Regions from separate parts of the Colwellia sp. Bg11-12 genome, predicted to be linked through region 4. Evidence: predicted binding sites of a transcription regulator. Region 4 holds the regulator's gene; each other region holds the start of a gene.
The links. The regulator sigma-54, encoded in region 4, starts transcription at its own class of promoters, with help from an activator protein. The targets are predictions, from matches to a motif close to GTTGGCACGNNNNTNGNNT.
Positions count from the first base shown of each region.

Region 1: a site for sigma-54 is predicted at 1,441-1,459, ahead of H4J39_RS07440 (PEP-CTERM sorting domain-containing protein). Genes of this name have one in related genera too.
Region 2: a site for sigma-54 is predicted at 3,746-3,764, ahead of H4J39_RS07610 (PEP-CTERM sorting domain-containing protein). Genes of this name have one in related genera too.
Region 3: a site for sigma-54 is predicted at 5,839-5,857, ahead of H4J39_RS11415 (flagellar hook-length control protein FliK). Genes of this name have one in related genera too.

Region 1 covers NZ_JACGUZ010000059.1:343,205-351,438, forward strand. The annotation lists gene prsT (XrtA/PEP-CTERM system TPR-repeat protein PrsT) at 1-1,255, opposite strand, end outside; gene H4J39_RS07440 (PEP-CTERM sorting domain-containing protein) at 1,551-2,423, shown strand; gene erpA (iron-sulfur cluster insertion protein ErpA) at 2,610-2,951, shown strand; gene H4J39_RS07450 (hypothetical protein) at 3,011-3,655, opposite strand; gene H4J39_RS07455 (M20/M25/M40 family metallo-hydrolase) at 3,862-5,271, shown strand; gene H4J39_RS18955 (hypothetical protein) at 5,490-5,648, shown strand; gene H4J39_RS07460 (methyl-accepting chemotaxis protein) at 5,829-7,451, shown strand; gene H4J39_RS07465 (HD-GYP domain-containing protein) at 7,454-8,234, opposite strand, start outside.
Region 2 covers NZ_JACGUZ010000059.1:373,147-381,380, reverse strand. The annotation lists gene H4J39_RS07615 (LamG domain-containing protein) at 1-2,958, opposite strand, end outside; gene H4J39_RS07610 (PEP-CTERM sorting domain-containing protein) at 3,148-3,687, opposite strand; gene H4J39_RS07605 (pilus assembly PilX N-terminal domain-containing protein) at 3,895-4,365, opposite strand; gene H4J39_RS07600 (PilW family protein) at 4,355-5,200, opposite strand; gene H4J39_RS07595 (prepilin-type N-terminal cleavage/methylation domain-containing protein) at 5,200-5,802, opposite strand; gene H4J39_RS19290 (prepilin-type N-terminal cleavage/methylation domain-containing protein) at 5,792-6,268, opposite strand; gene H4J39_RS19285 (type II secretion system protein) at 6,299-6,832, opposite strand; gene H4J39_RS07580 (PglL family O-oligosaccharyltransferase) at 7,045-8,234, shown strand, end outside.
Region 3 covers NZ_JACGUZ010000071.1:538,968-547,201, forward strand. The annotation lists gene fliE (flagellar hook-basal body complex protein FliE) at 1-127, shown strand, start outside; gene fliF (flagellar basal-body MS-ring/collar protein FliF) at 198-1,919, shown strand; gene fliG (flagellar motor switch protein FliG) at 1,912-2,961, shown strand; gene fliH (flagellar assembly protein FliH) at 3,104-3,898, shown strand; gene fliI (flagellar protein export ATPase FliI) at 3,929-5,287, shown strand; gene fliJ (flagellar export protein FliJ) at 5,366-5,812, shown strand; gene H4J39_RS11415 (flagellar hook-length control protein FliK) at 5,949-7,976, shown strand; gene fliL (flagellar basal body-associated protein FliL) at 8,066-8,234, shown strand, end outside.
Region 4 covers NZ_JACGUZ010000071.1:180,488-188,721, reverse strand. The annotation lists gene H4J39_RS09760 (calcium/sodium antiporter) at 167-1,144, shown strand; gene H4J39_RS09755 (KpsF/GutQ family sugar-phosphate isomerase) at 1,192-2,157, shown strand; gene kdsC (3-deoxy-manno-octulosonate-8-phosphatase KdsC) at 2,159-2,704, shown strand; gene lptC (LPS export ABC transporter periplasmic protein LptC) at 2,706-3,272, shown strand; gene lptA (lipopolysaccharide transport periplasmic protein LptA) at 3,253-3,795, shown strand; gene lptB (LPS export ABC transporter ATP-binding protein) at 3,792-4,523, shown strand; gene H4J39_RS09730 (RNA polymerase factor sigma-54) at 4,597-6,105, shown strand; gene hpf (ribosome hibernation-promoting factor, HPF/YfiA family) at 6,129-6,416, shown strand; gene ptsN (PTS IIA-like nitrogen regulatory protein PtsN) at 6,462-6,917, shown strand; gene rapZ (RNase adapter RapZ) at 6,948-7,802, shown strand; gene H4J39_RS09710 (HPr family phosphocarrier protein) at 7,816-8,091, shown strand; gene mgtE (magnesium transporter) at 8,209-8,234, shown strand, end outside.

The DNA of each region.
Region 1 (8,234 bases), on a different contig from region 4:
AGTCAAACAAAGCCTTTGGGTCGTCTTTATTACTATTAACAACGTCAATTAGATAATTTTCAGCAAGTTGTAGCTCACCTAGTATTGTATAAGTTTGCCCAAGTAGAGACCAGGTTTCGATATCATCGGGGTCGACTAACTTTGATTTTACCAATAATGTTTTCGCTCGAAATGGGCTATTTAATGATAGCTCGACTTGGGCCGCTAACTTTAATGCTCTTGTATCATTATTAATGATGGCAAGGTATTTTTGCAAAAACTCTTGAGCTTTAAGATTTTCTTGTTGTTGGAAACTTAGTACGCCAGCTAAATAAAGATAGACCGGATTTTGTTTCATTATCTCTTCAGGTAAACCGGTTAATACCACATTAATATGAGCGGTTGTTTCGTCTACTTCCTTTGTATTTCCTAGCGCACTGTTTGCGATTATTTTTAAATAATTAGCTTTAGGTTCATTAGGGATTTCTGTTGTAATAACATCAATGTCGTTCAAGGCAAGTTGAAAGTTGCCTAGCTCAATATATAGACTTGCTCGTGTTAGTAGCGCAGGGAAATCCTTATTGTTTAATTCGATAACCTGAGAAATAATATTCAATGACTCTAATTTATTGCCTACTTGCTGTTCTATATTAGCAAGCATTGTTAAAGCAATACTATTTGTTGGAGATACCGTTAGTACTTGGCTAAGGTAAGCTCTCGCTTGAATTATGTTTCCTTTAAGCAAGTATACTTGTGCGAGGCCTAATTGTGCTTTTATGCTATTAGGGACATGTTCTAATGCTTCTTGAAATAATATTCTTGCTTGCGCTAAATTATTCATCGCGATAAAAGCTCTTCCTTGCAATATCGCAATTTTATTTAGCTGTTTTTTTTGGGTGTCAGCAGCAATAGGGGCATTAATCACTTCTTTATATTTTTGTTGTAACAGATAAGCCTCGAGCATTAAAGGAAGTACCTTACTTTCATCGGCTTTATTATTTTGGGCTTTTTCTAACTGATTTTCAGCGGAAGCGCCATCTCCCATCGCAATATACACTTCGGCGAGTAAAACCATTGAAGGTAAATGTTTAGGATCATTTTTTAAAGCATTCTTTAAATGAATAATTGCAGCGTTCAGTTCAGAGATATAAAAGCTTGCGAGGGCGTCTTCATAAGGTTTATCTGCATTTTGCTCGGTAAAAGCTAGAGAATGTGTACTCAGCAATAAAAGCGTGCCAGTGAGTAAGGCTAAAGTCGTTTTTATTAAAGGTGTCATTTAAATATTTCTCTTATGAAAATCAATTGTTAAGGATACTCGGAGTTATTATGAATATCTAGAAGATCTTCAATTGTTTAATGGATGAAAAGAATAGTTGTCGATAATTTTTACACTTTTAGGTAATATAGTCAGTATCTATCTATCTATTGCTCTATATTGTTGAAGTTATTGGTTTTTTGCATATTGGCTTGAATTTTGAATAAGACTGAATTAGTAGATAATAAATTATACATAATCTTGTGTTTTGATTGCACATGTATTGATGCCGGTATTTAGAAGTAGGTTTAAAAATATGAAATGTTTAAAATGGATTGCAGCTGTTACATTCTCAGTGTTAAGTATTAACGCGTTTGCCACTGACGTGAGCGGTGAAAAAATTATGGATAATTACATCGGAGCAGGTCACCGCAGTGATGTTAATGGTGGCATGTCTCGTTACGATATCGATAAAATGCTTGTTTCTCGTGATGGTACAACGTTAAGTGTTGATATCTTTACGTCATTTTATGACGATATAGGTAATAATGGTATTAAACTTGGTGATTTGTTTATGGCTGCTGATGAAGACCTTAATGGTACAGCAACATCTCCTTGGAACCCAAATGGGAACCAACCAAACAAGGGTGACAGATATACTGATTCTGCTACAGATTCAAACACCGGCACTGACTGGAACTATGTTTACGACCTTAGTGGCGCACGTAAATTTACGTCAGGAACTGGCCAATTAAAGTCAGGCTTTGGCAGTAATCAGGTAGTGAGTTCATCTGATCTTCATGGTACTAGTTCTCGTGATAACCAAGCGGTAATGCTTGCTGATAGAAGCAGCGATATAGTTCATGATTCATCTTCATGGTCAGTTGATAATCGAGCAAGTTATCAACTGACACACACTTACTGGAGTAGAAGATCTAACTCGTATCAAAATTACAATGTTGACTATGGTAAAGTCAGCTTTTCTTTTGATGTGAGCGGCACAGCACTTGCTACCGCTAATCAAATTGCTTTTCGCTGGGCAATGACATGTGCTAACGACATTATTGAAGGTGTTGCTTCATTTGCTCCTCAAGGTGGTGGTTCAACGCCCGTGCCAGAACCAGAAACTATTGTATTAATGTTACTTGCTATGGCTGGTTTTACTTACCGTAGAAAAGTAAAAAATTAATTTTTCATTAATAATCTGATCAATGCGTTATATTGAAAAATATAGCGCATTTTTTTTGTTATATTTGTGAGACATTACTTTTTATTAGGGTTAGTAGACTAAACAAGTGAATACTTGACTAAATTAGTCAAGTTTAAGATAATGGCTCTGAGACAATCCCGTAAACATCTTTGTAAGTAGAGTAATATGTCAACTCCTGAATTACCGATAAAATTTTCCGATGCCGCCGCAACTAAAGTGTTGTCTTTGATAACAGAAGAAGAGAATCCGGAATTAAAATTAAGAGTGTATGTAACAGGTGGTGGCTGCTCTGGATTTTCATATGGCTTTACTTTTGACGAAAAAGTGAACGATGGTGACATGACCATCGTTAAAAAAGGCGTTACTATGGTTATTGACCCGATGAGTCTACAATACTTAGTGGATGGTGAAGTCGATTATATTGAAGGCTTAGAAGGCAGTCGATTCTTAGTAAATAACCCCAATGCATCTTCGACTTGTGGTTGTGGCTCTTCCTTCTCAATCTAATCCCATTTAGTTTTATATTAATTAAAAAACCAGTGATATCCTCTCTGGTTTTTTTGTGCCTATTTCTTTCTTTTATCTAAGAAGTCTTTTAAATCAGGCATGCTATTACATCGAACGCTCCCCCCAAGCAAATTTGATATCTCTGTTATTACGATATTAACCTTACTGTTATTACAATCTACCTGCTTTACTTTCGCTTTAGCATCGGGTTGTTGATTAAACCTTGTTATCGATGGTGCAATAGTATTTTTATGGGTTAAGTATTGATTGAAATTGTCGTTTTGCGCGTTTTCGCTTGCTTGATTATTCAAACGTTGCCGCAGCTTCCTTAGTGAAGTTTGTGAAATACTTTTACTTGAGCTCTCATTCGTTAACACTTCTTTATTATTTATCTGCTTCGGCAATATTTTAGCTGTGGTGGTGGCCTCTCTTTTTAACGGTATTTTCTTAACCGTTTGAGTTTGAGTTTTACTTTTAGCTTTATCTTTTGGTGCTTTTTTTATAAGGGTCGCAGGCACTGTCTCAAAAGCAAAGTTTGACTGCTTAGCAACAGAAGAGAAATAGAGTCTCGCTTGGATAAGTTTACCGGGATTGTTTTTTATGATTATGGGTAAAGGGGCTTGAGAAAACGGTTGCGTGAAAATAACCAGTATCATCAAATGAAAAATGGTAGAGAAAATCAGTCCTTTGCTTAATTTATTCACATATAACCTCCTTGTATATCATAAAATTATTGATGTAATATTGAGTTATAAATTTCGAAGAAGTTCAGTTTTACCTTAATAAACAGTAAATAGTTCAATAAAGATAGTTTGTTGCTTTTTTAAGGTGAAGCTATTTGCATGTCGTCGCAAGATTCTTGATACTGAATGCATTCTACGATCAATAATTACTTATAAAAGGGAATATCATGCGGAAAGTGCCTTTTCAATCAGTCATAAAAACACTTGTGTTAAGCAGTGTTTTTTTAGCTTTATCGAGCTCAGCAGCAACACTGACAAAATCAGAAAATAAAGCATTAACACAATTAAAAAATACCGCTCTCCAGTCTGATTTATCGTATCAAGTCTTGGAATCGTTAACCACAGAAGTGGGCCATCGGTTAATGGGCTCTGAGGGTGATAAGAAGTCGATCATTTGGGCGCAAAGTAAGATGAAAGCGTTAGGCTTTGATAAAGTATGGACAGAAGAAGTTACCGGAACCTTTTGGCAGCGCGGCGAAGTTCAAGCTAAAATAATTTCACCATATCCACACAAAATCGTTGCTATTGCACTGGGTGGAAGTATAGCTACCAGTGATGAAGGACTTACCGCGGAAGTAGCTCACTTTAAGACATTAGCAGATTTAGTCGCGGCACCAGACAATAGTTTGGACGGAAAAATTGCATTTGTTTCTTATCAAATGGAAGAGCATATCGACGGTAATGGCTATGGTCCAGCCGTAGGTACGCGTGTCGGTGGTGCTGTTGTAGCGGCTAAAAAAGGCGCATCGGCATTAATTATGCGCTCTGTTGGAACAGACAATAACCGGATAGCTCACACAGGTATTATGCGTTATGACGACAATGTGAATAAGATCCCCGCTGCAGCTATTTCAAACCCAGATGCAGACTTACTTGTTAACCAATTAAAACGGAACATGCCAGTCAGTTTTTATTTAAAATTAACCAGTCATACCGACCCTAAAGTGACTGCCGTTTCTGCTAATGTGATCGGTGAAATAACCGGCAGTGAATTCCCTGATGAAATCGTTTCAATTGGCGCACATCTTGATAGCTGGGATGTTGGCACGGGCGCCTTAGATGACGGTATGGGGGTTGCTATGATGTTGGCGTCTGCTTATCATATCGCACAATTACCGCAACGGCCGAAACGTACGATTCGTGTCATTCTTTTTGCTGGTGAAGAAGTGGGTTTGTTAGGGGCTAAAAAATATATGGAGCTTCATGAAAATAACATGGCAAACCATATCATTGGCGCAGAGTGGGACTTTGGTGTTGGTAAAATTTATAAAATGACGTCTGGTGTTGGTAAAAATTCGCTAACAGCGATTAACGATCTTGCTACACATCTAGCTCCATTAGGCGTTGAACTATCAAATGATAATAATGCTCAAGCACAATCAGATATGAGCGTGATGAGTGCGGCAGGTATGCCGAGTATGAATTTTGCACCTGATGGTACAAAGTACTTTGATTATCACCACACCGAAAACGATACCTTAGACAAGGTGAACCCTGAAGACTTAAAACAAGCAACAGCGGTTTATACTCTATTTGCTTATTTTTCAGCTCAATCAGGTGTCAATTTTAGAAAGTAATTATAATTACCTAAAGGAATGTTAGCCGCCGCTTATTTTGTTGCTAACATTTCTTGTCAGTGCCCTCCTATAAACTATTTCAAAGCAACTTTCTTCTTGATTTTATGATAATTCTGAACTTAACTCTTTAAAAGATATAAAATTAATTTCAGCAGTAACACTAAGAGAGAATCTGGCATGAATAATAGTACACTTGCTACATCAATAATCGTCTCGTTATGCTTACTACAAGGAATAGCCCAGGCGGAGCAAGGCTCTTAGGCTTTGCCAGCGTGAGTGTGGGCAAGATACTCAATGAAACTGGTGTTGAACATTATGGTATACCCATAACTTTTCTCGCCGATTACGCCATTGTTTCTGCTTATGAATACGGGTAGAGTCTAGATTCAGAAAGCTTATTCGGTTTACAAATTACGGCAGACATGTTTATTGATGTAAAAGCGGTAAATTTTCTGATGACTTTAAAAGATTAAGACTTTGGTCGCTAGGCATTTTAACAATGTACAGTGTATAGTGCACAAATCACGATTAGTGCACAATTTACGATTAGGATAAATATGAATTTTTTTAAATCTCTACCTATATTTCATAAAATTTTAGCAATTTTAGCCATCGCTATTTTGAGTTTTGTTATTAACTTGCTTATTAATATTACTGCTATTTCTAAAAACCAAATATTATTAAAAACAATTCAGAATACCACTATTCATCTTGTTAATTTAACCAGTGAAAATGTGAGTAATTGGCAACGTATCGATGAAATTTATAATCAAAGTGTTTCTTTTGGTGATGAAGAGTTGATTTCTCAAGCAACTCAATTAGTTACAGTGCTTGCAGATAACCTAAAGCGTATTAGCTCACTTGAGTCTTCATTTTCCGATACCTCTAAATTAGTCTCATTAAGTAAAGAATATAATGATATTGCTAGAAAAATATCCATAGGGTTTATCAACGAAGAAATCGATTTTCAATCGCCAGCAACAAAGAACAGCATTGAAAAGAAATCAGATATTTTTAAGCAAGTTACTGAGCTTTTGACTCAAGACAAAGAAAAAGCGGCGCAAAGGTTTAATACACTGGTTGAAGAAACCGTCACCAACTCAAGTGATTCAAGAGACTTAAGTATTTTAGTGGGTATTTTATTACTGATTATAATGTCGCTATTAAGTATCGTGATAGCGCGTTCAATTAGCCATTCAGTATTAAACATTGATGCTTCTTTAAAAGAATTGGCTGAAGGTGATGGTGATTTAACGAATCAAATCGAAGTCATGAGTCAAGATGAACTAGGCAGCGTTGTTAAGAACTTTAATGCCTTTACACAGATTTTAAGAAGTATTGTTTCAGATGTCATTGATGTTGTACCCCCTTTAACAAAAAGTGCAGAACAATTAGCTGAAAAAGTACGTGACGTTGATGCCAACGTACAAAATCAAGCTGAAGTAGCTGAAATAACTAAACAATCTATGATTGAGATGCAGTTCAGTGTTACCGATATTGCTAAGTCTGCTGCAGAAGCGGCAAATGCCGCGGGCTCTGGAGAAGCAGAGGTTAATCGGGGTATGGAAAATGTTCAACGTTCTTTGCATATATCAGGTGAATTAGTTCATGAAATTGGTAATGCAGCGGATGTGGTTGACAGACTTGCGAAAGACTCTCAAAACATGAACAAAATACTAGACGTAATTAATGGCATAGCAGAACAAACAAACTTATTAGCACTAAATGCAGCTATTGAAGCGGCCAGAGCGGGTGAGCAAGGTCGTGGTTTTGCTGTCGTTGCAGATGAAGTAAGAAGTTTAGCTTCTAGAACTGCATTGTCTACGACCGAAATTCGAGAACTATTAGACAAGCTTATTTCAGCGGCTGATCAATCAGTAAGTACGATGGGATTAGCGCGAGAAAAAGCAAATAACAATGAAGAAATTTCTTTAGCTGTAGATAAATCATTAACCAAGATTAAAGAGCAAATTGGCCATATCAGTTCGATGAACAGCCAAATAGCGACGGCAACAGAAGAACAGTCGTGTGTAGCTGAGACAGTTGTAAATAATATTGAGCAAATGTATAACAGTTTTGGTGCTACGCAAGCCGCTATTGAAGAAATTGGCAATGTGGCTCATTTAGTTGATAAGAATGCCGTACAATTGCAGACAGCTACATCGAAGTTTAAAGTATAAATTTATCCTTCCATTAATAAAAATTCGATGATTTTGTTCATGTCTAGATCAAAATCATCGGCTCTAACGCCTTTTATAATGAAGTCTTCATCGCTTGATAAATCAATATCTTCTGCCATCACATAACGCCCATCTAAAGCATTATAGAACGAACGTACTTTAGGATTGGTTGGATCACCGTCATTTCTACTTTCTACAATAGCCAGCTTATTTGAGCTTAATTCAACTAATGACCCAACAGGGTAAACGCCCATGCATTTTATAAATAAGTCGACCAAACGCTGATCTAAGTGTTCTTTTTGCGCTAAGCTCCGTAAAATACTGAACGATTTTAAATGGCTATACCCATCTTTGTAACAACGATTAGCCGTAAGCGCATCGAAGATGTCACAAATAGCAATCATCCGGCCATACGAAGAAATTTTTTCTTTAGGGATATTAAAAGGGTAGCCAGTACCATCAAGTTTTTCATGGTGAAGTGCAGCAACTTCAAGGCTTAATTCAGAAATTCCGGGTGTAGATTCTATTATTTTTATTGAATGATTAACGTGGCTCTTCATGACGGTAAATTCAGCATTCGTTAACTTGCCTGGTTTATTTAAAATGCTGTCAGGGATATTGATCTTACCGACGTCATGTAAAAATGCTCCTACGGAAAGTAACTGAATAATTTTTTTATCTATTTTCAAAAATCGTGCAAAAATCGTCATTAATACTGAAACTGATACAGAATGCTCTAATAAATACTCATCTTTTTTTCTGATATTTATAACACATGCTAAC
Region 2 (8,234 bases), on a different contig from region 4:
CAAAAACCCCGTAGCGTTGATAACATTACCTAAATAGTCATTATCTTTTATATTTACACTGATTATGCCAACTTCGTCGTAATTGGTTACCAGTTGTTTATCCGTAGCGTTGATAGTTTCCCAATCAGGGTTTGCTGAGTTTGAAGCCGTCATGCTCGTATCACCTACGGTTAATTTACCCAATGCTGAGGAAAGTGAAGAGGGAGCAATATGTTTCACTGCTAACGCTAAATCATTTGCTTCTTGAGGTTGATAATTAGGTGTTTCAGTATTGTTACTACATTGCCCAATAAAATTCAGATAAAAGTCATCGCCAGCAACTTGTTTGGGTTCATCCGAAGCAGTCGTATTGTTTAACAATGCCCCCTCTGTTTTTTTAGCGGTTAAAACAAGTCTTGAGGGGTAAAAATCTTTATTAACAGTTGTGCTAGAAACGCCTGATGATATTTTTTCACTGACACTAAAACTCAACGTGCCTGCATCATCATATGCAATTGGTAGAGAAGCTTCACCGTTTTCGTCAAAAAGAATCGCACGGGTTTGGCTTTCTCCTGCACTTGCCATGGCAGTTCCATCAAGTACGGGTTGTTTTCCACCAATAAGCGGATTTGAGTAATTAAAACTAAACTCTAAATTTTGACTACCGGTAAAGGCTGGTGCGCAACTCTCACCAGAATCACTTAGTTTCACAGCTTTAATTGCAAAGTTTACACTGTCACAAGATAAAGCGTCTGCACCAGAATTTATGTCGAGTACGAATCCAGCATTAGCAAAACTTATATCACAACTGGTTGACCGGCCGTTTTTACAAGTATAGTTTTGATCTGCGCTTAAGGTGATGGTTTCTTCCACTAAGTGATTGAAGCTAGTACTTGTTTCACCTATAACCGTAACGGTTTGCTTTAGCTCGCCACCAGCAAATATTTGTACCTCGGTTGGCGTATCAATTGTTGCAGTACAAGCTTCATCGGCACATGCTTTTAGGGTTAAAGGTTCGCTAAGACACGTTAACCCTTGACCATCATGAATGATTTCAAAATGATGAATAGTTTCACAGACCTGTCGCTTGGCATAAAGCTCATTTATTTCTGTAGCCGTCAGCGCACCATCGTATATATGCACTTCATCAATGTAACCTTCGAAAAATCGACCAGAAGAACCTTGGTCTTGTCCTATCTGTAAAGGGTCGTTGTTGAGCGTTAAGTTCCCTGTAAAGGTTCGAGTTCCTTTTTCAATACCGTTAACGTAAATAACTTGCTGACCACTTTTATACGTTATTGCTATATGGAACCAATTGCCGGCAGTAATGCCTGCGCCACTAGTAGCAAATGAATGTGTTTGCCACCACCAAAAAATTTCGCCTGAAGGCTGTAAATGAAACTCGTAGTTCTCATCTTTAGAAATAATTGTTTTTAAACCAGAACTTGGCATTGTTTTGGGGTTAATCCAAACACTAATACTCAACTCAGTTTCTAAATCTAGTCGGTTATCATCATTAATTTGAATATAGTCATCTCTGCCATCAAATAAACCATAACGACAAGTACCCGGGTTACCTGTTAACGCAGGTGAAGACCCCTCGGTTGTTGTTCCATTAATAGCACTAGCACTAAAATTACCTGTTTCGTCAACGACCTGCCCAGGGTTACTATTCCAAGAGACTTCGTCCATAGAAAATTGTGCAATAAGTACTGGGCAATGTACTGCAATTCGCCCGGTACCATCAGCATTATTTCTAGCAAGTTCATTCGAATAAATCGTGTTGATTTCAGTATTTGTTAGCGCTTGATCATAAACCTTAAACTCATCAAGTGCAGTTCGGAACCCTTGAGGTGAAAGACTATTGACCTCATCATACGAAGTACCAATATATTTCAGCGTTCCTGAAGGCCTCAAGCCAATACTGCCCTTGGCCTCGCCATCGATAAAGAGTGTCGTGGTATTAGTACCATAGACTAAAACCATATGATGCCAGCCACTGCTTAAATTGCCAAACCTAAAGTTTCCACTTGATGAACGAGACCCGTCATAAACGCCCCACTGGTAGTTATTATCTCTGTCTAAGTAAAGTAAATCACCGCCACCGTTAGCCATTGCACCTAAAACCATATAACGATTACCCGAGCGGGCCGTCGGTTTATTAAACCAAGTAGCGACACTAAAGTTGCCACTAATAGGAATTGAAGTTTCTATATGATGCGCGGCATCAGAAATGTTAGCTGCACGCTCAATTTGGGCGTCAATTGATGTATCAAGGTTAGAAAAACTTTCAGCAGAGAAGTTACCCGTTTGATCAATAACTTCAAATGCTCGGCCTTCGTAAAGACATTCATCAAAACGATATTCGGCAATAAGTGTTGCTACACTACTAGCAGTCACTGATAGGCGAAAATAGTCCGTTCCTATCTCATTAGTCTGATTATTGGATGCTTCATCTTGAGAAACAACATAAAGGGTAACTTGATTATTGCTATCAATATAGTCGGTAAGATTTGATGTTAAACTTCGGTCTAATTCGACTATCCCACCTGATACTGTGTGCATGAGATAATCGTATCTGTTGTTATTATTGTTCCAAATGTAAATAACTACGCCATCTGTTTGATTATTTTTACTATTTACGCCATAACCATTCCAGAAGAAATTTAATTCAGTGATCGTATCTGCAACTTCATCTAGCGCTACAACATAGCGTGTAGCGGGATATAAATCTCGAGTGTAATTTATAAGTCTATGATATGTATTGTTGTTACTCTCAATATTTGCATAGTCTGAAGGAGAAAAAGCCACGGAGGGTGATGAATTATTTGCAGGAGGTGGATTTCGGCCGCTATAAGTTCCTTTATATGCAAAAATATTTGAACCAGGATCTCGTACAGAAAAGTCATAGTTCGTGGTTGTTGCGGCGCTCACCACAAACGAAATAGACATAAGTACGAATAATACGATACGTTTCATATATTGATAGAACCTACTTTGAAAAAAATAGCAAAATGCCATTTAACAACGAGTATGATTAGAGATACTCAATCTGTTAACCACATTAACTATAATCATCAAACAAATGTACCGCTAAGTTGTTTAATAAGCAATAAAAAGCCCCGCAATGGCGAGGCTGTTTTGAATTTTATTTACTTAACATCAGCGTTATTGAATAGCGCGCTTTCTCAGAGATAAAGCAATTAGTGCGATAGCAAAAATCATAAGGGTAGATGGTTCTGGCACTTGAGCTGTAGGTCTGTCAGCAATATTACGTACGTAGAAAGTATCGTTCTCTTCATAAATATAGCCGTCAGCACCTTTAACACCTACTTTGATGTTAAAATCAGCGATATCAACATGCACAAAATGTGAATTCCAATATGCTACTGATTGAATTATTTCGCCATTGCGTTGAAAGTGACTCAAGGTCAGTTCAGCAAATAATTGTTTGATTTCATTATCAATAATTGCCATCCAGCCAGTGTGTACTGTAGGGTCTTCAAACACATTATCTACGTCTACATCAGTGGTTGGATCTATACCAGAAAGATTTGTTACGCTAACAGGTGCTGCCCAAGTCCAATCGTAACCTTTATAAGTGATGTACGTATCATCGGTAAGATCAGTGGTAATGTAGCCAGCAAAAGATGCGCTAGAGAAAAGCAGGGAAAACATTAATATTAACTTAAACGTATATTTGATCATTATAAAACCTCAATTAATGAAAAACAACAATGGTACGGTTCGCCAGATAATATATTAGATGCACTTACCGTACCAATAATAAATTAGTCAATATAAACAACGAAATGGAGTGCGCTGGTATTTATTTTAAAGTATAACTGTAAAAAAAACTAACACTAAATTTAGTAACATACAGTCTATAAGATTAAGGGGTATTTAAGTAAAGATTTACAAACTCCTTGCTTCTACCTCAATTATTCTCGAAGTAACTTCTCCGTCAATATCGCACGAACCAATACTTGTAACTGTATAATAACGAACACCATCGTGAAGAAAGTCACTACACCCGATGGGGCTTATTATAGCGCATCCTTTTAAACCTGACGTATTATTAATTATAGGGGGGGCATGACCTACATCACTACATTTTTTTGTCGGGCTAGTACCTAAACCAACAGGAAATAATTGTGCTAATTGCCACTGAACTCCAGTTTGTGCAGCTGTATACGCACGGGTTCCTAACACTTCGAACGCAACATTTTTCTGGCTCGATGCCATCATTTTAACTAAAGCCGCTCCCAGAAGTGACAAAACAACAATAATAAATATAGCGATGACTAATGAACTACCTTGATGTTTATTAGGGCTATGTAATTGGTAAAATGACTTTGATCTTATTACCTGCTTATTATGGAACATTAGGCACCTGTATTTCATGACTAAAAATAATATTTTCTAGGTTTATAAAGAAATGTAACTGAATTAAGACTAATGCATTACGTCTTAATGTTACATCAACAACATTAAAGGGTAGTACTGTATTCCCAAGATTTTCGGCCATTAGACTCCAATTGTTTTCAACGCCATTATTGCTGCGTATGGGCGTGTTATCTACAGCGGAGTTTGCATAGTTTTTGTATCGATAAAGTTCGTCATTCTCAAGACAGTATGCAACCGCTGGCTCTATAAAATAAATACGGCTCGTTGGAGAATCAGCCCTAAAATGTATAGGGTTAGCAGGGGTAGCTAACGTTAATACCACTGCTGGCGAACTGTCATTAAGTTCATTTCTATTTAGCAAAGGGGAGAGTGAATCAAAGCCATGAATAACACCATTGTTATTATCATATATATCATTGGCATTAAGTGCATACACCGCAACGCTTGAACTATTATCAACAAGTGCACTCGTAAAAGGCACTAATGTTATCGTATTTGACGCTGGTTCAGGCAATACAGGGATATCTAGATAGATTGCACTCTGTGCAATAGGTATAAATTCTAAACATTTTTTTCCACTACCATTCACAACACGGACACTATTAGGTAAAGAATTTCTTACTTCTCGATTTAACCGTTCAATAACAAAACGTGCTGTTGTCGTTATCTCTTCACGATCCACTGCATCAGTATAGCTTTTCGTACCAAACTGAATGAAACTTGTAGTGCTAACAGCCAAGACACCTAAAATTACGATTACCGTAACTAACTCCACTAAAGTAAACCCCTTTTCCTTAGCCGATAATATACGCATTAGAAATTAGCCTTATAAGCAGAAAAGACAAAATCAAAACCTTGGGGTGTAGTTACCGTTACCGTTATTAGTTTAGCCGTGAAATTGGTTGTAATTGAATTTCCGTCTGGATTACCGTCGTAGTCACCGTCATTAACAACGGTGACATTAACTTGATATCCTATGTAAATATCACTTCCTGTTGATTCCCCAAGTGAATTCTCGATAATAACGAGTCCTTGGTAGTCATCTACGTCGTCATAGAATTCACGATCATCAGACTCTTCATTTTGTAAGATTGTTGAACAGGTATTTTCACCATCAATAAGTTTAATTTCGCCGTCGTTATTGATGTCGTCACCACAACGATAGTACCCTCCCGACATATCAGAATTTTCATCAAACGCTTTACCTAAAATTTCATTAATCATCGACTGGCCTAATTCAGCCGCCCTTATTTGGTGAACTTGCTCTGCACTTTGATTAGATAATGGATAAATTAATGTCGTTAAAATAGAAAAGGCGATGGATAATACAACAATACCAATAATGGTTTCTATTAAGGTAAAACCCTTTTGTAAAGGTGAAAAAGAATGTAATGGTAAACGTTGATCAAAGCTCATGAATATAGCCCTCAGCTTCAATAGAAACTTTCAGCTCCTGATCACCAGAGATGCTAATTTCACAAGGCTGGTTACAACCTTGTGGGCGCCCCAAACTATCAAAAGAAAAGGTAAGTCCTGTCGGGCTAAATGTAACATTATCGTTATTATCGATGACAACTAAAGTAGCTTTTTGCTCTATATATGCTGGAGGAGTGTCACAAGTTACCTTGCCGAGTTTATTTGCGCTGATCATCATTTGGTGGCAAGAGTCATTAACTTGTTGCATAGCACGGGTTTGTATTAAGCGTAGTTTAGCAATAACATCGGCTCGATATGCATATTCAGTAAAACCATTTGAAGTGAAAAACTTAGGAACTACCGTTGCCGAAAGAATACCTAATATGATGATAACAATGACTAACTCAATCAGAGTAAAACCACGATGATATTTTCTAAGTGAATATGTGCTCGATTTGTTGTTCATCAATGTATTCCCTTACTCAGCCATTAAACACTAAATACACTTATTAATAATATATTCTGGAGGGGTATTCGCGTCAATGGCTCTTACATAATAAACGATACATGGATCTGTTACTCTACTTGGCCGTGCAGTATCATCTCGATAGATGGCAACCACTCGTCCGGTGGTTCCACCGAGTCCTCGATATTTAAAATTTTCACCTAAATTAAGCAGCCGTTGCCACTCACCGACGTTTGCTAAAGGGTAGCCAAAGTTAAGGGATAGTTCTCCGTCATTAGCTAAACCGCCACCATCGTTAATATTAACAGTTCCCATTGCTAAATTATGATTACCTTTAACCAACGACTTACTATGAATAAGTGCAGCAGCACTTTGCATTGCAGCTTTAACACCTTGCAATGTTGCCGTTTGTGCATCAGCTTTTAAATTAATAAATTTCGGAAGTGCTGTCGCAGCTAAAATACCAAGAATAACAATAACGACGATGAGTTCAATCAGCGTGAAACCTTGAGTAGTTTTATTTGATTGTTTAAATGTAACCGAAGACCCCATTAATACCTTCACTTTATTTAAAATTCCATTTTACTTAATTTATACAGCATATCGTATTTTTTCATAAAAATATATCTTGTAACCTACAAACAATTCTACGATAAGATATTGTAAATACAAGTGAAGCACTCTACTCTTTACATAATATTTTTTTGAATATTTAGACTACTTTGACCCTATTCCCTTATTTTCGATTTTTACTTATCTTATATTTCTGCTTTGCCATGCATGTTGTACTGGAAACCCCCGGTGGAACAGGCTTGTATTTATCGTTCAATGTCTTTGGTTGGCTAATTGCCACTCTACTTATTTCGTTAGGGCTTTGGCAAATAACCCTTAATAAAAAAGTCGTGACCAGTAGCTTACAACTTTATAGTTTATTAGGCTTTTTATGTTTATGCGTTCCGATGTTTTATGGCAGTGAATTTAGCGACCATGCTATTCCTCGCCTACTCGGCTTAGCTGGTGGCTTGCTACTGTTATTTTGTTTGTATCAATTTGGCGAGTTAAGAGAAAACCCCCAACAAGTTTTATGGTGGATATTAATAGCTATTGCAATACAAGCTTGCTTTGGTTTAGTGCAATATTTTATTTTAGAGGCCGGTGATTGGGGGGGCTATAAACCTGGGATTAGCCGTCCACACGGCAGTTTTTTACAACCTAATGTTATGGCAAGTTTCATGGCAACAGGCATTGCTTTAGCGATGTATTTGTCAGTGTCATCAAAAACATTTTCATTCAATAAATACCAACAAGCACTTTGTTACTTCTGCCTATTCTCAGCTACTTTTTTAGTGGTGGTTTTACAGTCAAGAACCGGACATTTAGCGACTCTTTTAGTCCTGACTTTTATTAGCCCTTATTTATACTTTAAAAATAAAAAGCAGTTGGCCGTCAATGCCATTTTAATAGTAATAACTCTTTTTATCTCAACACAAAGCTTTGATCAAAGCTTTGTAGCTAAAAGAGGTGTGCAAAGTTACCAGTCTGAAGGAACAAGACCTTATAACTTTCATGTGACCACACTATTAATTAAGGAAAATTTTGTTTCAGGAGTTGGTTATGGTAATTTTGAACGAAAGTTTGTAGATCGCTATAACGAACACATAATAAAAAAACCTAAGTTTAGGAACCCAGAACTGAACCTATCTCACCCGCACAACGAAGTTTTATATTGGGTCAGTGAAGGTGGCGTTATTGCTTTATTAGGGATGATTTTATTCTTTATCGCTTACATGAAAAGCTGGTTAAAAATAAATAATAAACTCGCCAAGCGTCTAGCAATTTTAGGTTTGATTACCCCATTACTGCTGCACAGCCAATTAGAGTTTCCATTTTATAGTTCAACTGCCCATTGGTTAGTTTTTATTATGCTACTTTGGTATACCGATTTACAAAATAATAGTGAAGAACA
Region 3 (8,234 bases), 360 kb from region 4:
CAGGAGCGTTACCCTCGCTGACACCATGGTTGCTTCTGCAAAGGCGGGTATTGCCTTTGACGCTACCGTACAAGTACGTAATAAGTTTGTAGAAGCATACAAAGAAATAATGAATATGCCTGTTTAATGAGCCTTTGGTATTAAACAAAAATAGACCGTATTTCATAATAAAAATTAAGTGGTAGTGGAGAGAGTAAGTGGCTGATACTGATAATAATTCAATGATTGCTGCAGATGGTGGCACGGGGCTAATGGCAAGCGACGGTTCCGAAAGCATGGCTGATGAACAAAAGTCAGGCTTTGCCTCTGCAATGGGTAATGTTGATTTGTTACGCCAAATTACCTTAATTATGGCGCTGGCGATATGTTTAGCCATTGCTGTCTTTGTTATTATGTGGGCAAATCAAGCGGAATACCGATTTCTTGCTAAGCAGCCGACTGAACAACTAATCAAAACAATGGATTTTCTCGACGCAAACCAAGTGGAATACCGTCAAGAAAATAACACTATCTCAGTTCCCAGTGATCAATATCAAGACATTAAAATTTTATTAGCACGAGAAGGTTTATCAGATGAGCCCTCAGCAGGTAATGAAATTATTATGCAAGATATGGGCTTTGGTGTTAGTCAACGCCTTGAAACAGAACGTCTTAAGTTTTCTCGTGAACAACAACTCGCCCGGACCATTGAAGAATTACAAGCTATTTCTAGAGCAAAAGTATTACTGGCGATACCGCGTGAAAATATTTTTGCCAAACGCACCCGAAGTGCATCGGGTACCGTTGTTTTAACGCTACGCAAAGGGCGTTTGTTATCAGAAGAAGAAGTTGATTCTGTTGTCGATATTATTGCTTCTGCGGTTCAGGGCATGGAGCCTAACCGAGTAACCGTTACAGATCAAAATGGTCGCTTACTTAACTCAGGCTCACAAACTTCAGTCTCTTCTCGTTCACGCAAAGAATTTGAAATGGAGAAAAAAAGAGAGAATGAGTACTTAAACAAAATTGACAGTATATTAATCCCTGTTGTGGGTTTAGGAAATTACACTGCCCAAGTTAATGTCACTATGGATTTCACCTCAAGTGAAGAAATGCAGCGTCGCTATAATTCCGATTTACCTGCTCTGCGCAGTGAGATGAAAATTGAAGACAACACTATTGGTGGTTTATTAGGGGGAATCCCAGGTGCGCTGAGTAATCAACCGCCACTTGACTCAAATATTCCAGAGAACGCCAATGGTGGTGCGCAGCAAAAATCAATGCCAGGTCGTAAACATCTCGAGTCCACTAAAAATTATGAATTAGACGAAGCAATAAGCCATACTAAACAACAAGCAGGTGTTGTTCGCCGGATCAGTGTTTCTGTTGCTCTTGATTATTTGTCAGTGCCAGGAGCAGAAGGTGCGACTACAGAATCGCCAAGAAGTGTGGAAGAAATGTCAAACATTCGCCGCTTATTACAAGGCAGTATTGGCTTTAACTTACAACGTGGTGATGTTTTAGAGGTTGTTACTTTACCCTTTTCTCGTGAAATTCTTGAGCCAGCGCCAAAAGTACCTTTTTATGAAAATACCACCATCTTGAAGTTTTTCAAATTAGGTATGGGCGCATTAGTTATTATTGTACTGATATTCGTTGTTGTTAAACCTATGCTCAAACGTCTCATTAATCCAGACCAAACTCCTGACGACTACGGTGATAAATCGCTTGATAGTCATATTGATTTGGGTGATGAAACCATGGATATGCTAACATCAGACTTTGACGCCGCGGCAGTAGGGTTTGCTCCTGATGGGAGTTTACAATTACCCGACCTACATCGCGATGAAGATATATTAAAAGCTGTTCGAGCGCTTGTTGCTAACGAGCCTGAACTTTCCTCTCAAGTAGTTAAAAGTTGGTTGAACGAAGATGAGTGATGAAATGCAAGAGCTAAGCCCTGCACCTAAAGGGTTTGACGTTGACAAACTTGATGGCGCAGAGAAAGCTGCGATATTATTACTCAGTTTATCTGAAGAAGATGCCGCGCAAATATTAAAACACTTAGAACCTAAACAGGTTCAACAAGTGGGTATGGTTATGGCCGCGATGGAAGACTTCACGCAAGAGAAGATTACCGCTGTACATAAACTTTTTATTCATGAAATACAAAACTTTAGTACAATTGGCTTCCAAAGTGAAGAGTTCGTTCGTAAAGCGTTAACCGCTGCATTAGGTGAAGACAAAGCCGGCAATTTAATTGATCAAATTGTTATGGGTGGTGGCGCAAAAGGTTTAGATTCGTTGAAGTGGATGGACTCAAAACAAGTAGCGAACATTATTCGCAACGAGCATCCTCAAATTCAAACCATTGTACTTTCCTATTTAGACCCTGATCAATCTGCTGAAATTATGAGCCAGTTCGCGGAAAAAGTACGTCTTGATTTAATGATGCGTATTGCCAACCTTGAAGAAGTTCAGCCTGCAGCACTGCAAGAACTTAATGAAATTATGGAAAAACAATTTGCCGGTCAAGCGGGCGCACAAGCCGCTAAAATGGGTGGTTTGAAAGCAGCTGCCGACATCATGAACTTTCTTGATACCAATGTTGAAGGTATGTTGATGGACTCTATTCGAGAGCACGATGAAGAAATGAGCCAGCAAATACAAGACCTAATGTTTGTCTTTGAAAATCTCGCTGATGTTGACGACCGCGGTATCCAAGCAATATTGCGTGAAGTGCAGCAAGATGCGCTGATGAAAGCCATTAAAGGAGCTGATGATGCTCTGAAAGAAAAAATTATGGCCAACATGTCGAAACGTGCTGCTGAAATGCTTGCCGATGACCTTGAAGCCATGGGACCTGTTCGTATCAGTGAAGTTGAAGCCGCGCAAAAAGAAATTTTGTCTGTGGCTCGACGTTTATCTGACGCGGGAGAAATTATGCTAGGGGGGGCTGGCGGCGGTGATGAGTTCCTATAACTCAATGATGCCCCAGTTTTCAAATGACTTGTGCTAAAAATAGAGTCATCCAATAACGTTACTCATGTAAACATTTAGCGCCTGAAGCCACTTTAGGACCTCCTATATGTAGTTCGTTTGATAAAGACTGTTATAACATATTATGAAAATATTAAATAAAACCAACGCTGACATTATTAAGCCCAATCTTGAACAAGAAACCGATGTATGGTCATTGCCTAGCGTAGAATCTGAAAATAAAGTTAAAGATGAAACCACTAATGCTATGGGTAAGAAAGCTGCTTGGCGCTTCGAACCCCCTGAAGATATAGTTGAAGAGGAAATAGCGCCGCTAACAGCAGAAGATATTGAAAACATTCGTCAAGCGGCATTTGACGAAGGTTTTAGTCAAGGTAAAGAAGAAGGTTTTGCTAAAGGTCATGAGGAAGGAAAGGTGTCAGGCCACGAAGAGGGTGTGGAACTTGGGCATAAAGAAGGGGTTGAAACAGGCTTGGCAGAGGGAAAAGAAAGTATAGAAGAACAGTCCGCCGCATGGCAGTCGCTCACTGAACAGCTTCATAAGCCGTTACTCGATGTAGAAAAAAATGTCGAACAACAACTTCTTCATCTTGTTGTGCAACTTACCGAAGCTATTACCCTACAAGAAGCTAAAACAAATCCTGATATCATAATAGGCGCAATTTCTGCTGGCATAAAAGCTTTACCTAGCCAAGAAGCACAAACACAAATTTTATTGCACCCAGATGATATTAAACGTGTTGAAAAGCAATTTGGTGCGGATCATGTTCAAGAGCAAGGTTGGCGCTTACTTGCTGCACCGCAACTTGTTCCCGGTAGTTGTCAAATTGAAAACAGTACTTCCAACGTAGATTTAAGTGTTAAATCACGGATGAAAGAAGTATTGGACTCATTTTTGCAAGATGCACTACATCAGTAACTTCTTGTATAAAAGAGTCAAAATACCGCTATGGTTGATACCTCTCGCCTAAATGAAAGACTAAAAAACTGTCAAGAGTTTGTGCATCCGCATAAAGTTTCTGTCGCTGGGCGTTTAGTACGAGTTGTGGGTTTAACCTTAGAAGCGGTGGGTGTTAAAGCCGCTGTAGGAAGCCAATGTCTAGTCGAAACCGCACAGGGCGATTTAATCGCCGAGATTGTCGGATTTTCCAAAGACATCACCTTTTTAATGCCAGAACAAAGCTTACAAGGCGTTTTACCTGGCGCGCGCGTTGTGCCACTAGCAACAAAAGCTCGCTTACCTTTTTCAATGGATTTGCTTGGCCGAGTCGTTGATGGCGTAGGCAAACCCTTAGACGGTAAGGGGCCAATCAAAAACTCGGGTCATTACCAAATAAATAATAAACCTATTAACCCTTTATCGAGACGGGCAATTACCGAACCTTTAGATGTTGGTGTACGTGCTATTAATAGCTTTTTAACCGTAGGTGTAGGTCAGCGTATGGGTCTGTTCGCAGGCTCAGGTGTCGGTAAAAGTGTTTTGTTAGGGATGATGACACGTGGTACAACTGCTGATGTAATTGTGGTGGGATTAATTGGTGAACGTGGCCGAGAAGTTAAAGAATTTATCGAAGAAATTTTAGGTGAAGAAGGGCGTGCGCGTTCTGTTGTCGTTGCTGCGCCTGCAGATAATTCGCCATTAATGCGTCTAAAAGGCTGTGAAACAGCGGTACAAATTGCTGAGTATTTTCGAGATCAAGGCTTAAATGTTTTATTATTGGTCGACTCGCTGACACGTTATGCACAAGCGCAAAGAGAAATAGCACTCGCTGTGGGCGAGCCTCCAGCAACCAAAGGTTATCCGCCTTCAGTATTTTCAAAGTTACCACAACTCGTAGAACGAGCGGGTAATGGTGGTGAGGGTCAGGGATCAATAACCGCATTTTTTACGGTATTAACAGAAGGTGATGATTTACAAGACCCTATTGCAGATGCTGCTCGGGCAATCTTAGATGGGCATATTGTTTTATCTCGTGCTTTAGCTGATTCAGGCCACTATCCTGCGGTTGATATCGAAGGTTCTATTAGTCGTGTAATGCCAATGGTGACCAGTGAAGAGCATCAGCAACTCGCTCGACAATTAAAACAAGTTTATTCGCTATACCAGCAAAACAAAGATTTGATTGCTATTGGTGCTTATAGCCGTGGCAATGATCCTCGTATTGATCAGTCAATTGACTTAATGCCTGTGATAAAATTTTTCTTACAACAAAAAATGCTAGAAGTTATTCCTTATGATCAAAGTTTAACGCAACTCCAAGAAATATTTTCTGCAGCGCAAGCACACGCACAAACAGCGCAGGGATAATAAAATGTTCCAGCATCGTGTTGTTAAAGAAAGTGTAGTAACGCTTCTTGGCAATTCACTATTACAAAAGGGTAACTTATGCCATTAAAGCAACTTGATACCTTACATCGTTATGAACAAGACAAAGAAAAAAAAGCAGCGCAAGCATTGCAAACTGCTGAGTTTGAATATCAGCAGAATATTGAACGGTTAAACAGTGTTAGCGAGTATCGGCTTGAGTATATGAAACGGTTAAATGAACGTTCAATGGTCGGTATCGATAGCGCAACATTTAGCCATTTTCATGCCTTTATTGCCAAGCTAGACAACGCAGCTCAGCAAGTAGATATTGCCATAACGCAAAGTAAGGCAATAGTCGAACAGAGCAAACAACAGTGGTTTGCTCAGCGACAAAAAATTCAAGCAGTGGAATTACTTCTTGATAAAAAAAGAGACGCACTGGTCATTATTGCAAACAAACAAGAACAAAAAATGTTTGATGAAATTGCTACTCAACAATTTGTGCGACGAAAAATGCAGAGATAAAGCTATTTTAAAAGATTATGATCTTCATTGGAACAATACTTGCTTACTTATGTGTTAGAAATAAAATTAGCCATAAAAAATGCTATAACTCTTTTAAATATAGCTCAAACTTACCGTTGAAATGAAAAGGTTTACTATGCCGCAAGTTAATACATTAGCCATAGATATAGCGCCAAGTAAGGATTTTAGTTCTGTTCAGTCAGGAGCAACAGGCTCGTCAAAAAATTCAAATAAAGATTTTGCGCAAATGGTTGACCAACATTATCAAAACCAACAAAGCGGCAAAAAACAAGAAACAAGTGGCAATAAAACGAAAGTTGATGCAGAAAGTAACCCAGTAAATAAAAGCGCTCCATCGAAAGATAAAGAGTTAGGTACGGTATCTGATGAAGAAATCAATACTGAAATTGATGAGAGTGAATCAGCAGAGAAGTTGCCTAGTGATGATCAAGATATCAATGAAAGAAAAGATCAGCTAGAAAATGCTCAAAAAGAAGAGCCTGAGCAGAAAAGTGCAATAGTTGTAAATGTTAATAACGAATCGCCGACTTCTAAAAATACAGAAAGTAGTACCGAGCAACTTATGTCGTTCTTGTCGGCTTCTCAAAAAATATTATCTGATGGCGTAAAAGGTGAGAACACGGTTACGCCAATAAATAATGAAAAATTATCAACCCTAGAGAGTGCAGGTAAGCAGCAAGAAAAAACTGAATTAGAAGTACTTTTAAAGCAAGTACTTGGTGGAAACGATAAGGTAAAAACAGAAACAATTGAAGATAATTCAGTAAAATCTAACACCGATAAAAACGTAGCTGAGCAATTAAAAGTGCAGGTAGCTAGCAAAAGTGCGGCATTGATAAATAAAACTGACGCTCAAAGCCTACCCATCGTTGAAGCGGTTAAAAGTGAAAGTAAGTTAGACGTTGCTGTAGTTGAGAAAAAAGCAGGAAATGAGCAAGTTTCACCAATGAAATTGACTGATCTTAAGACCCCGCTGTCAACGCAAACTGAAACATCATTGAAAACAGAAACTGCCGTTAACAATGCTACAAAGCAGCAAATGTCAGCAAGTGATCTTGAAACCCTTGCGGTTGGTGAAGAAAATACAGCGACTGAAGATGAATTAGAAAAAAACAAAACAGCGTTTTTAGGTAGCCAAGATAAAGCGACAACCCATGATAAAACGCCACAAAGTCAAGCGCAAAATAACACCTCGGTAACGAAAGAGGGAGCCGAGACGGCATTACCTGTAACAGTTAAAAACGAAAATTTGGTGGGTGAAATTGATGCTAATAATATCAATACAGATAAAGTCGCTTTTGCTGGAGTGAGTGTTCCTGGCGAAAAACAAGCTCAAGAAAGTAACCAGAATCAAAGCCGGGTGATCAATCAAGCAACCCATAAAGTACTTGAACCACAAAACTCAAGTGCCGGCGAACAATCTCAAGAGCAGTCGTCAGAGCAACAAAACAAGAAAATGGCACAAAATTTTACTAACGCTGAAAAATTGGTCAACAATGAAGTACCAGTTAAAGAAAAACCATTTAGTGATATTTTTGATAAAAAACAAATGAATACCAGTATTGATAATGCGCTTAACAGGGATATTCTTCAAGTTAATGAAGCGACAAAATCAGCAGCTTTCACTGAAGAGATGATCACCAAACTGAGCAGTGAAAATGTTCAATCTACGGCGCAATCAGTCACGAATGCAAAGCAAGCGACTTCATTACAAAATGAAGCTTTATCGGTATACCGTAAAGATTTTGCTGGCGCGTTGAAAGATAAAGTCATGGTAATGATGAATCAGAAACTTCAACAAATTGAAATTCGCCTTGATCCTCAAGAATTAGGTAATGTTAACGTTAAAATTAATATGCAAAATGAGCAGGCTGTTGTTAATTTTACGGTGCAAAACCAGCAAGCAAAAGAAGCTTTTGATCAAAACTTAGGCCGATTAAAAGAGATGCTTGCTGAAAGTGGTGTTGATGTTGGCGATGCCAATGTTGAACAACAAAGCAAACAAAATAATGAAGATGAACTTGGCGGTGGTGGTCAAGGTGGTGAGGGCGATGTTACCGGTAATGAATTATCAGAGTTAAGTGATACGCAAACACTAAATTTGGTTAAAGGTTCATCAACTGGCGTAGATTACTACGCTTAAATGAGAAAACTCATTGGCTAGTTAGCGATTCAACGATATAGTTGATTAAACGTAAACCTAACATTTAAATAGATATTAAAGGCTCGATGATGGCTGATGAAAAAGGCGAAGGTAAAGAATTAGAATTAGACAGCAAAGGCAAAAGCAAAAAAATGATCATTATCATTGCTGCGGTTGTGATATTGGCTGCTGTAGGTGGTGGAGTTTACTTCTTTATGGGAGGAGACGACCCTGTTTCTCAAGAACAACTTGAAGCTG
Region 4 (8,234 bases):
TTTTTTGCTTTAATGAAATATTAACTTTCACTATTTTTTAACAACTCGATACCAAAAAACAGTCTTTTACGTACTTTTTTACTTATTTTTCCTTAGATCCGATTATTTCTCTTTGTTTTTCCTTCGCAACCAGCGACAATTTACCCTCTCAATATAGGAGCCCTTAATGTTAATACAGATTCTAATTTTACTTTTTTCACTTGTTACTTTGGTATGGAGTGCCGATAAATTTGTTTTTGGTGCCTCATCGTTAGCAAGAAATTTTGGTATCTCACCTATGATTATCGGTTTGACTATTGTTGCTATGGGGTCATCAGCACCCGAAATGATGATAGCAGCGACCGCGTCTTTAGATGGTAATAACAATACCGCTATTGGTAATGCTATCGGTTCAAATATAACTAACATCGCTTTAGTGCTTGGTATTACTGCATTATTTCAGCCATTAAGCGTTTCTTCTTCAACAGTAAGACGAGAAATCCCGTTAATTTTACTGATTACCGCGCTCGCCTATTGGATGCTATCAGACGATTATTTTGGCTTTAATGAGGGCTTATCGTTAATGATTGGTTTTTTTGTGTATATTATTGCTTTGCTGCTAATTACCCTGAGAGCCTCTAAGAATAGACCGTTTGATGATCGATTGATCATCGATGCAGAAAAAGAAGTACCTGACGCGGTAAGTAAGCCTAAGTCGCTATTTTGGCTCGTTACGGGAATGGTTTTTTTACCCTTGAGCGCGGCTTACTTGGTCGACTCATCTGTTTTTATTGCCAAGGCTTTTGGTATTAGTGATTTAGTCATTGGCTTAACCGTTATTGCCGTTGGTACGAGCTTACCAGAACTTGCTGCAAGTATTATGAGTATCATTAAAAAAGAAGATGATTTAGCGTTAGGCAGTATTATTGGTTCTAATATCTTCAATATTTTAGCGGTACTTTCCCTTGCTGGTCTTATTGCACCAGGCGAAGTAGACTCAGATGCTGCAACACGCGATGCGCCTTATATGTTAGGTGTTACCGTCTTACTATTTATTTTGTGTTTCACTCGTCGTGCTGGCAGTTTTCGTATAACCCGCATGAAAGGCTTATTATTGATTGGCGCTTTTGTTGCTTATCAAATCTTACTTTTTAGCCAGATATAATAAAAACCATGCTAAATAGTGATTAATATAATAGAAATGGGCTAATAATGAACAATTTTAAACAACTAGCGTTAGACGTTATTCATATAGAACAACAGGCTATTGCAGAATTAACCCAGTACATTGATCAAAAGTTTGAAGAAGCTTGTCAGTTAATGTTTAACTGTAAAGGTAGAGTGATCATTGTTGGTATGGGGAAGTCAGGCCATATCGGTGGAAAGATTGCTGCGACCTTAGCTAGCACCGGTACGCCTTCATTTTTTGTGCACCCAGGCGAAGCAAGCCACGGTGACTTAGGCATGATCACTGGCGATGATGTCGTGCTTACTATTTCTTACTCTGGTGAAACTGGTGAAGTTTTAGCCATAGTGCCAGTGATAAAACGCATTGGCGCTAAGCTTATTTCGATGACGGGCAACCCTGCATCAACTCTAGCAAAACTTGGCGACATTCATTTATGTGTCGCCGTTTCACAAGAAGCCTGTCCGCTTGGCTTAGCACCAACATCAAGCACTACAGCAACCTTGGTGATGGGTGATGCTCTCGCTGTCGCCTTGTTAAATGCTCGTGGCTTTACCGCCGATGACTTTGCACTATCTCATCCTGGTGGTAGCCTAGGAAAGCGCCTATTACTGCGATTGGGCGATATTATGCACAGTGGTGAACGTTTACCTACGGTAAATGCTCAAGCCAAAATTAAAGACGCCTTAGTGGAAATGTCATTAAAAGGTTTAGGGATGACTGCAGTCATTGACAAAACAGGTCGCTTACAAGGGTTATTCACCGATGGTGACTTACGCCGTATCCTTGATGAACGTCTCGATATTCATCAAGACACTATTGAGTCTGTGATGACAAAAAATCCGACTATTGCTCATCAAGATATGCTTGCTGCTGAAGGTTTGAAGATTATGGAAGATAAAAAAATTAATGGTTTAATCATTGTTGATAGTAATAAAATGCCAATTGGCGCAATGAATATGCACGACTTACTTAAATCAGGTCTTATCTAATATGCACACATACTATGGTGAAATTACAGACGCTGCATTCAATGCGATGAAGAAAATCAAGCTGCTGATTTGCGATATCGATGGTGTTTTTTCTGATGGTCGTATTTATTTAGGTAACCATGGTGAAGAATTAAAAGCTTTTCATACTAAAGATGGTTATGGCGTAAAAGCATTAGGCGCTAGCGGTGTCGATGTTGCTGTGATCACGGGTCGAACTTCAAATATTGTTGCAACACGTATGTCAGCCTTGAATGTTAAATACATAGTACAAGGTGAAGAAAACAAATTACCCGCTTTGAAAAAGATGGCTCAGCAATTAAATTTAGCGCTCGATGAAATTGCCTATATTGGTGATGATATGCCTGATTATGAGTGTATCGACTATGTCGGCTTTGGTATTGCCGTACAAGATGCTCATCCAAGAATTTTATCAATAGCGAATTACACAACCTTTAATCGTGGCGGTTTTGGCGCCGTTAGAGAAATCTGCGACTTAATCATGCTTAGCCAAAACACTTTAGCAAATGCTAGTGGCGCGAGTATATGATATGAATAGACTCTATAGTTTAACGTTAGTATTTTTTATTTTAGCGGGCGCTATTTATGGGGTTATTGAATGGAGAAATGCCTCAATACCGCAGTTACAAGCGATTGACAAAACACTTACGCCTGATTTTATTGCTGAGAATTTACACAGTAATGTCTACAAGAATGAAGGAAGTTTAGCTTATGTTGTTGATGCACAGCGTATGGAACATTATCCTGAGCTAAACATTACCAATTTTGAGTTTCCTCAATACACCCTTCATCCAAAAAATGATGCCCCCACATGGAAAGTATCTGCAAATGAAGGCATATTATATAACAACAACCGAGTGAAGTTAGAGAAGCATGTGCGCTTGGTAGCAACCGATCCAAATAGCTTATTACAAGAAGTTCAAGGAAAATACTTTGAACTTGATTTAAAAACTAACATCATAAGTTCAGAACAAGAAATTAAAATTATTGGTAAAGGATTTACCATCGATGGTAAAGGTTTAATTGTCGACTTAAACACCAGCCAAATGACACTAACTAAACATGTGAAATCCATTTATGAAATTGTTAAAAAATAGCCTATTGTGCTTATTGTTTTCAAGCACCCTTTTTTCATCAGCTTTCGCTGAAAAATTTGATATCAAACAAAAAATTGAAATAAACGCTTCAAGACAAGCCGTTGATCTTAAAAATAAAATATTTAGCTATATCGATAACGTTGTGATCACTCAAGGCACATTGACCATACGTGCTGACTTGGTTCAAGTGCTAACTCAATCGGGTAGCGAAGAAAAAACTTATATTGCAAAAGGAAAGCCAGCAACGTTTGAACAAACACTAGCCGATGGTACCCCGCTTAGTTTACAAGCAGATGAAATAAGATATGAGCCCGGTAATAATCTAGTGATCATTTCAGGTAATGCTTTATTGCAACAAGAAGGCAGTGAAGTCAGTGGTAATAGAATTACTTACAATATTGATACTCAATATGTTAATGCTGAAAGTAAAACGAACGAGCGTACAAAAACAATTTTTCAGCCTAAAGAAAAAGTACAAGCGAAAAAAACTGACACAAAGACTCTGGAAAAAGGTAACTTATGAGTACGAGCACGCTAATGGCGAAAGGGCTTGCCAAGGCTTATAAAGGCAGAAAAGTTGTTAAGAATGTCAGTATGCAAGTCTCGGCAGGACAAATAGTGGGTTTACTCGGCCCTAATGGTGCAGGAAAAACCACCTCTTTTTATATGATTGTTGGTTTGGTTGAAAGCGATAGTGGCGATATTATTCTTAATGATGAAAACCTTACGTTAGCGCCTATGCATGAACGCGCGAGAAAAGGGATCGGGTACTTGCCACAAGAAGCCTCTATCTTTCGAAAACTCAGTGTTTACGATAATATTATGGCCATTTTGCAAACACGAAAAGAATTATCTGATGCAGAACGTGAAGAAAAGCTAGAACATTTAGTTGAAGAATTTAACATAGGTCATATTAAAGATAATTTAGGTATGAGCTTATCAGGTGGTGAACGTCGCCGAGTGGAAATTGCTCGAGCTTTAGCGGCAGAGCCTAAGTTTATTTTATTAGATGAGCCTTTTGCGGGTGTTGACCCAATTTCAGTAGGTGATATCAAAAAAATTATTCTACACTTAAAAGAACGTGGTATTGGTGTCTTGATCACCGACCATAATGTAAGAGAAACCCTCGATGTATGTGAACATGCTTATATCGTTAGCCATGGTGAACTTATTGCAGAAGGTAATGCAGATCAAATTCTTGCAAATCAACATGTAAGAGATGTATACCTTGGTGAACAATTCACGCTATAGTAGCTAATAAGTTAATAATATCTTCGTATGTCGAAAATATTCAATTAAAAATAATAGGAAGTTAATGACCTAAATGCGCCCTACTCTACAACTCCGCATAGGACAACAATTAACCATGACGCCTCAATTGCAGCAAGCAATCAAATTGCTGCAACTGTCAACGTTAGAGCTTCAGCAAGAAATTCAAGAGGCCTTAGAAAATAATCCATTATTAGAAATGGATGAATCATCAAACAATGCTGAAGATAAAAGTACTGACAACCTTGAAGAAGCTCACACAGCTGGTACAGGTGATGTTAAAGAGAAAGCCGTTTCTGATGGCAGCGAAGACTCCACACCCACCATCGATGAAATCACCACCACTGAAGCAATGGATAAAAATGATATCCCTGAAGAATTAAACATGGATACTACCTGGGATGACAACTACACCGCAGGTGCGGCGAGTTCTAGTTCAGGACCCGCTTCAGAAGATTATACTTACCAAGGCGAAACTCAAGATTCCATTCAAGATCACTTACGCTGGCAAATGGAATTAAGCCCTTTCACCGAAACCGATCGTGCTATAGCTACCGCAATCATCGATGCCGTTGACGATGCTGGCTACTTAACCGTTTCCAGTGAAGATATTCTAGAAAGTGTTGCCATTGAAGGTGTTGAACTTGATGAAATAGAGGTGGTACTAAAACGTATTAACCTCTTTGACCCTGTTGGCGTTGCTGCACGTTCTATTTCAGAATGTTTAATTATTCAACTTAACCAATTTGACCCCGCTACGCCGTGGTTAGAAGAAAGTAAGTTGGTTTTACGTGACCATATCAATCTGCTGGGTAGCCGAGACTATCGTACGTTAATGCGTAAAACTCGACTCAAAGAAGAACAACTTCGCGAAGTCGTCCGCCTTATTCAATCACTTGATCCTAGACCTGGCGACAGTGTTATCAAAAGTGATGATCAATACGTTATTCCTGATGTTTCTGTTGAAAAGAAAAATGGTCGTTGGGTTGTTGAACTAAATCCTGATACAGCACCAAAGCTGTCTGTAAATCAGCAATATGCTTCGATGTCTCGCTCGATGAAGTCAACGGCAGACACACAGTTTATTCGCTCAAATTTACAAGAAGCTAAATGGTTTATTAAAAGTTTAGAAAGTCGTAACGATACCTTATTGAAAGTATCGAACTGTATTGTTCAACGACAAATTGGTTTTTTCGAACATGGTAATGAAGCCATGCGTCCTATGGTTTTAAATGATATTGCCGAAGCTGTCGATATGCATGAATCAACCATTTCTCGGGTAACGACACAAAAGTATATGCATACGCCACGGGGAATTTTTGAACTGAAATTTTTCTTTTCAAGTCATGTAGGGACAGAAAGTGGTGGCGAATGTTCATCAACCGCTATTCGTGCATTAATCAAAAAATTTGTCGCGGCTGAAATACCCGCAAAACCATTAAGTGATAGTAAAATGGCTGATTTATTAGCCACTCAAGGAATAAATGTTGCTCGGCGTACCATTGCAAAATATCGCGAGTCACTTTCTATTCCTCCTTCTAACCAACGAAAAAGTTTACTTTAACGAAAAGATGAGGAATTAAGCTTATGCAAATTAACCTTTCTGGTCACCATGTTGAAATTACCGAAGCTTTACGAGAAAATGTCAATGTAAAAATGGCAAAGTTGACCCGACATTTTGACCATATCAATAATGTTCATGTTGTTCTCACCGTTGAAAAATCAAACCAAATTGCAGAAGCGACGGTTCATGTTAGTGGCACTGATTTACATGCCAAAGCTGAAAACCAAGATATGTACGCCTCTATTGATAGTCTTGTTGTTAAACTTGATCGGCAAATATTAAAATACAAAGGCAAAACGAATCAGCATTAATGCTGTTTTTCACCTTTTCTCTAATCAAAAAATGTAAGTAGTGTAATGAAGTTGCAAGATATCCTAACCCTTGACTGCACACTCTGTGCCGTTAAGGGCACTAGCAAAAAAAAACTCCTTGAAATAATTAGCGCCACTGCGGCAAAAAAAATTGATAACCTTGATACGCATCAGCTATTTGAAAGTTTAATGGCGCGTGAAAAAGTAGGTTCTACTGGCATAGGTAATGGTATAGCTATTCCGCATGGGCGTTTGTCAAATACCTCACAAGTCATTGCCGTTTTACTGACCAGTGAACAAGCGGTGGCATTTGACTCTATAGATAATCGCGGGGTGGATATTATTATTGCGCTGTTTGTGCCCGAAGAGAACTGCCAACAACATTTAGAAACGCTACAAAGTATTGCACAAGTATTTAGTACCAAACAAATCGCAAAACAAGTAAGAAAGTGTCAAAATTCGCAAGAGCTTTTTAATTTAATAAAGCAAGCTGCACGTTAATAAATACAATAAAAAGTCAGGAAAATTTAAATGAAACTCATGATAGTCAGTGGTCGCTCAGGGTCAGGTAAAAGTGTTGCATTACGTGTGCTCGAAGATTTAGGCTACTATTGCGTAGATAATATTCCTGTTAACTTGTTGCCTGCATTAGCCCATACCGTCATCAATGATTATGACAAAGTAGCGGTTAGTCTAGATGTCCGTAATTTGCCCAATGACCCTAATGACGTTTCAGAAATATTAGATTATCTGCCTAAAACAGTAAAACTCGATATACTTTATTTAGACGCCGATGACTCTGATCTTATTCGCCGTTTTAGTGAAACGCGTCGTTTACATCCGTTAATAAAACAAAATATTCCACTCGATCAAGCGATTTCTTTAGAGAAAAAACTGCTTGAACCTATTTCTACACGTGCGGGGTTGTATATAAATACCAGCCAGTTATCACCTCATCAGTTATCTGACTTGGTGCGTGAGCGAATTTTGGGTAAAACGTCTGCATCAATGGTTGTCGTATTTGAATCTTTTGGCTTTAAGCATGGTGTACCTCAAGATGCAGACTATGTATTTGATGCCCGCTTTCTCCCCAACCCTTTTTGGGAAAAAGATTTAAAAGGTTTTACTGGCTTAGACCAACCTGTTCGAGACTTCCTTGCTAGCCAACCGATAGTCACCAAATTTATCTGGCAAATTAACAGCTTTATGATGACGTGGTTGCCCCACTTAGAAAGAAATAACCGTAGCTATATTACTATCGCTATTGGTTGTACGGGTGGAAAACACCGTTCGGTTTATATTGCGGAACTATTAGCGAACAATCTACGTAAAGAGCGCGAAGATGTTCAATCTCATCATCGCGATATTAAAATACAAAGTACCTAAGAATAATCATCGCATGCCAAAATATAATAAATCATTAACCATTAGCAATAAGTTGGGCTTACATGCACGTGCTGCCACTAAACTCGCCCAGTTAAGTCAAAAGCTTAATGCTAATGTAACGGTTTGCTTAGACGGCAAAGAAGCTGATGCCAGTAGTATTATGGGCTTAATGTTACTGGCGGGTGGTTATGGAAAAACCGTTGAAATAATCACCCAAGGAGAAGATGCTCAGCAAGCCCTCTTTGATGTTTGTCAGTTATTTTCTGATAAGTTTGATGAAGATGAATAAGAAAAATACTGAATAAAAAATAAAGTTAAGTTATCATTCATTACAACACCTTAGCCAGCATACCCTGACTAAGATGATAAATATAATTTTCGTATTACTGCGGCACAGGAAAACTTTATGCCGGAAATTTCAGAGCAACAACA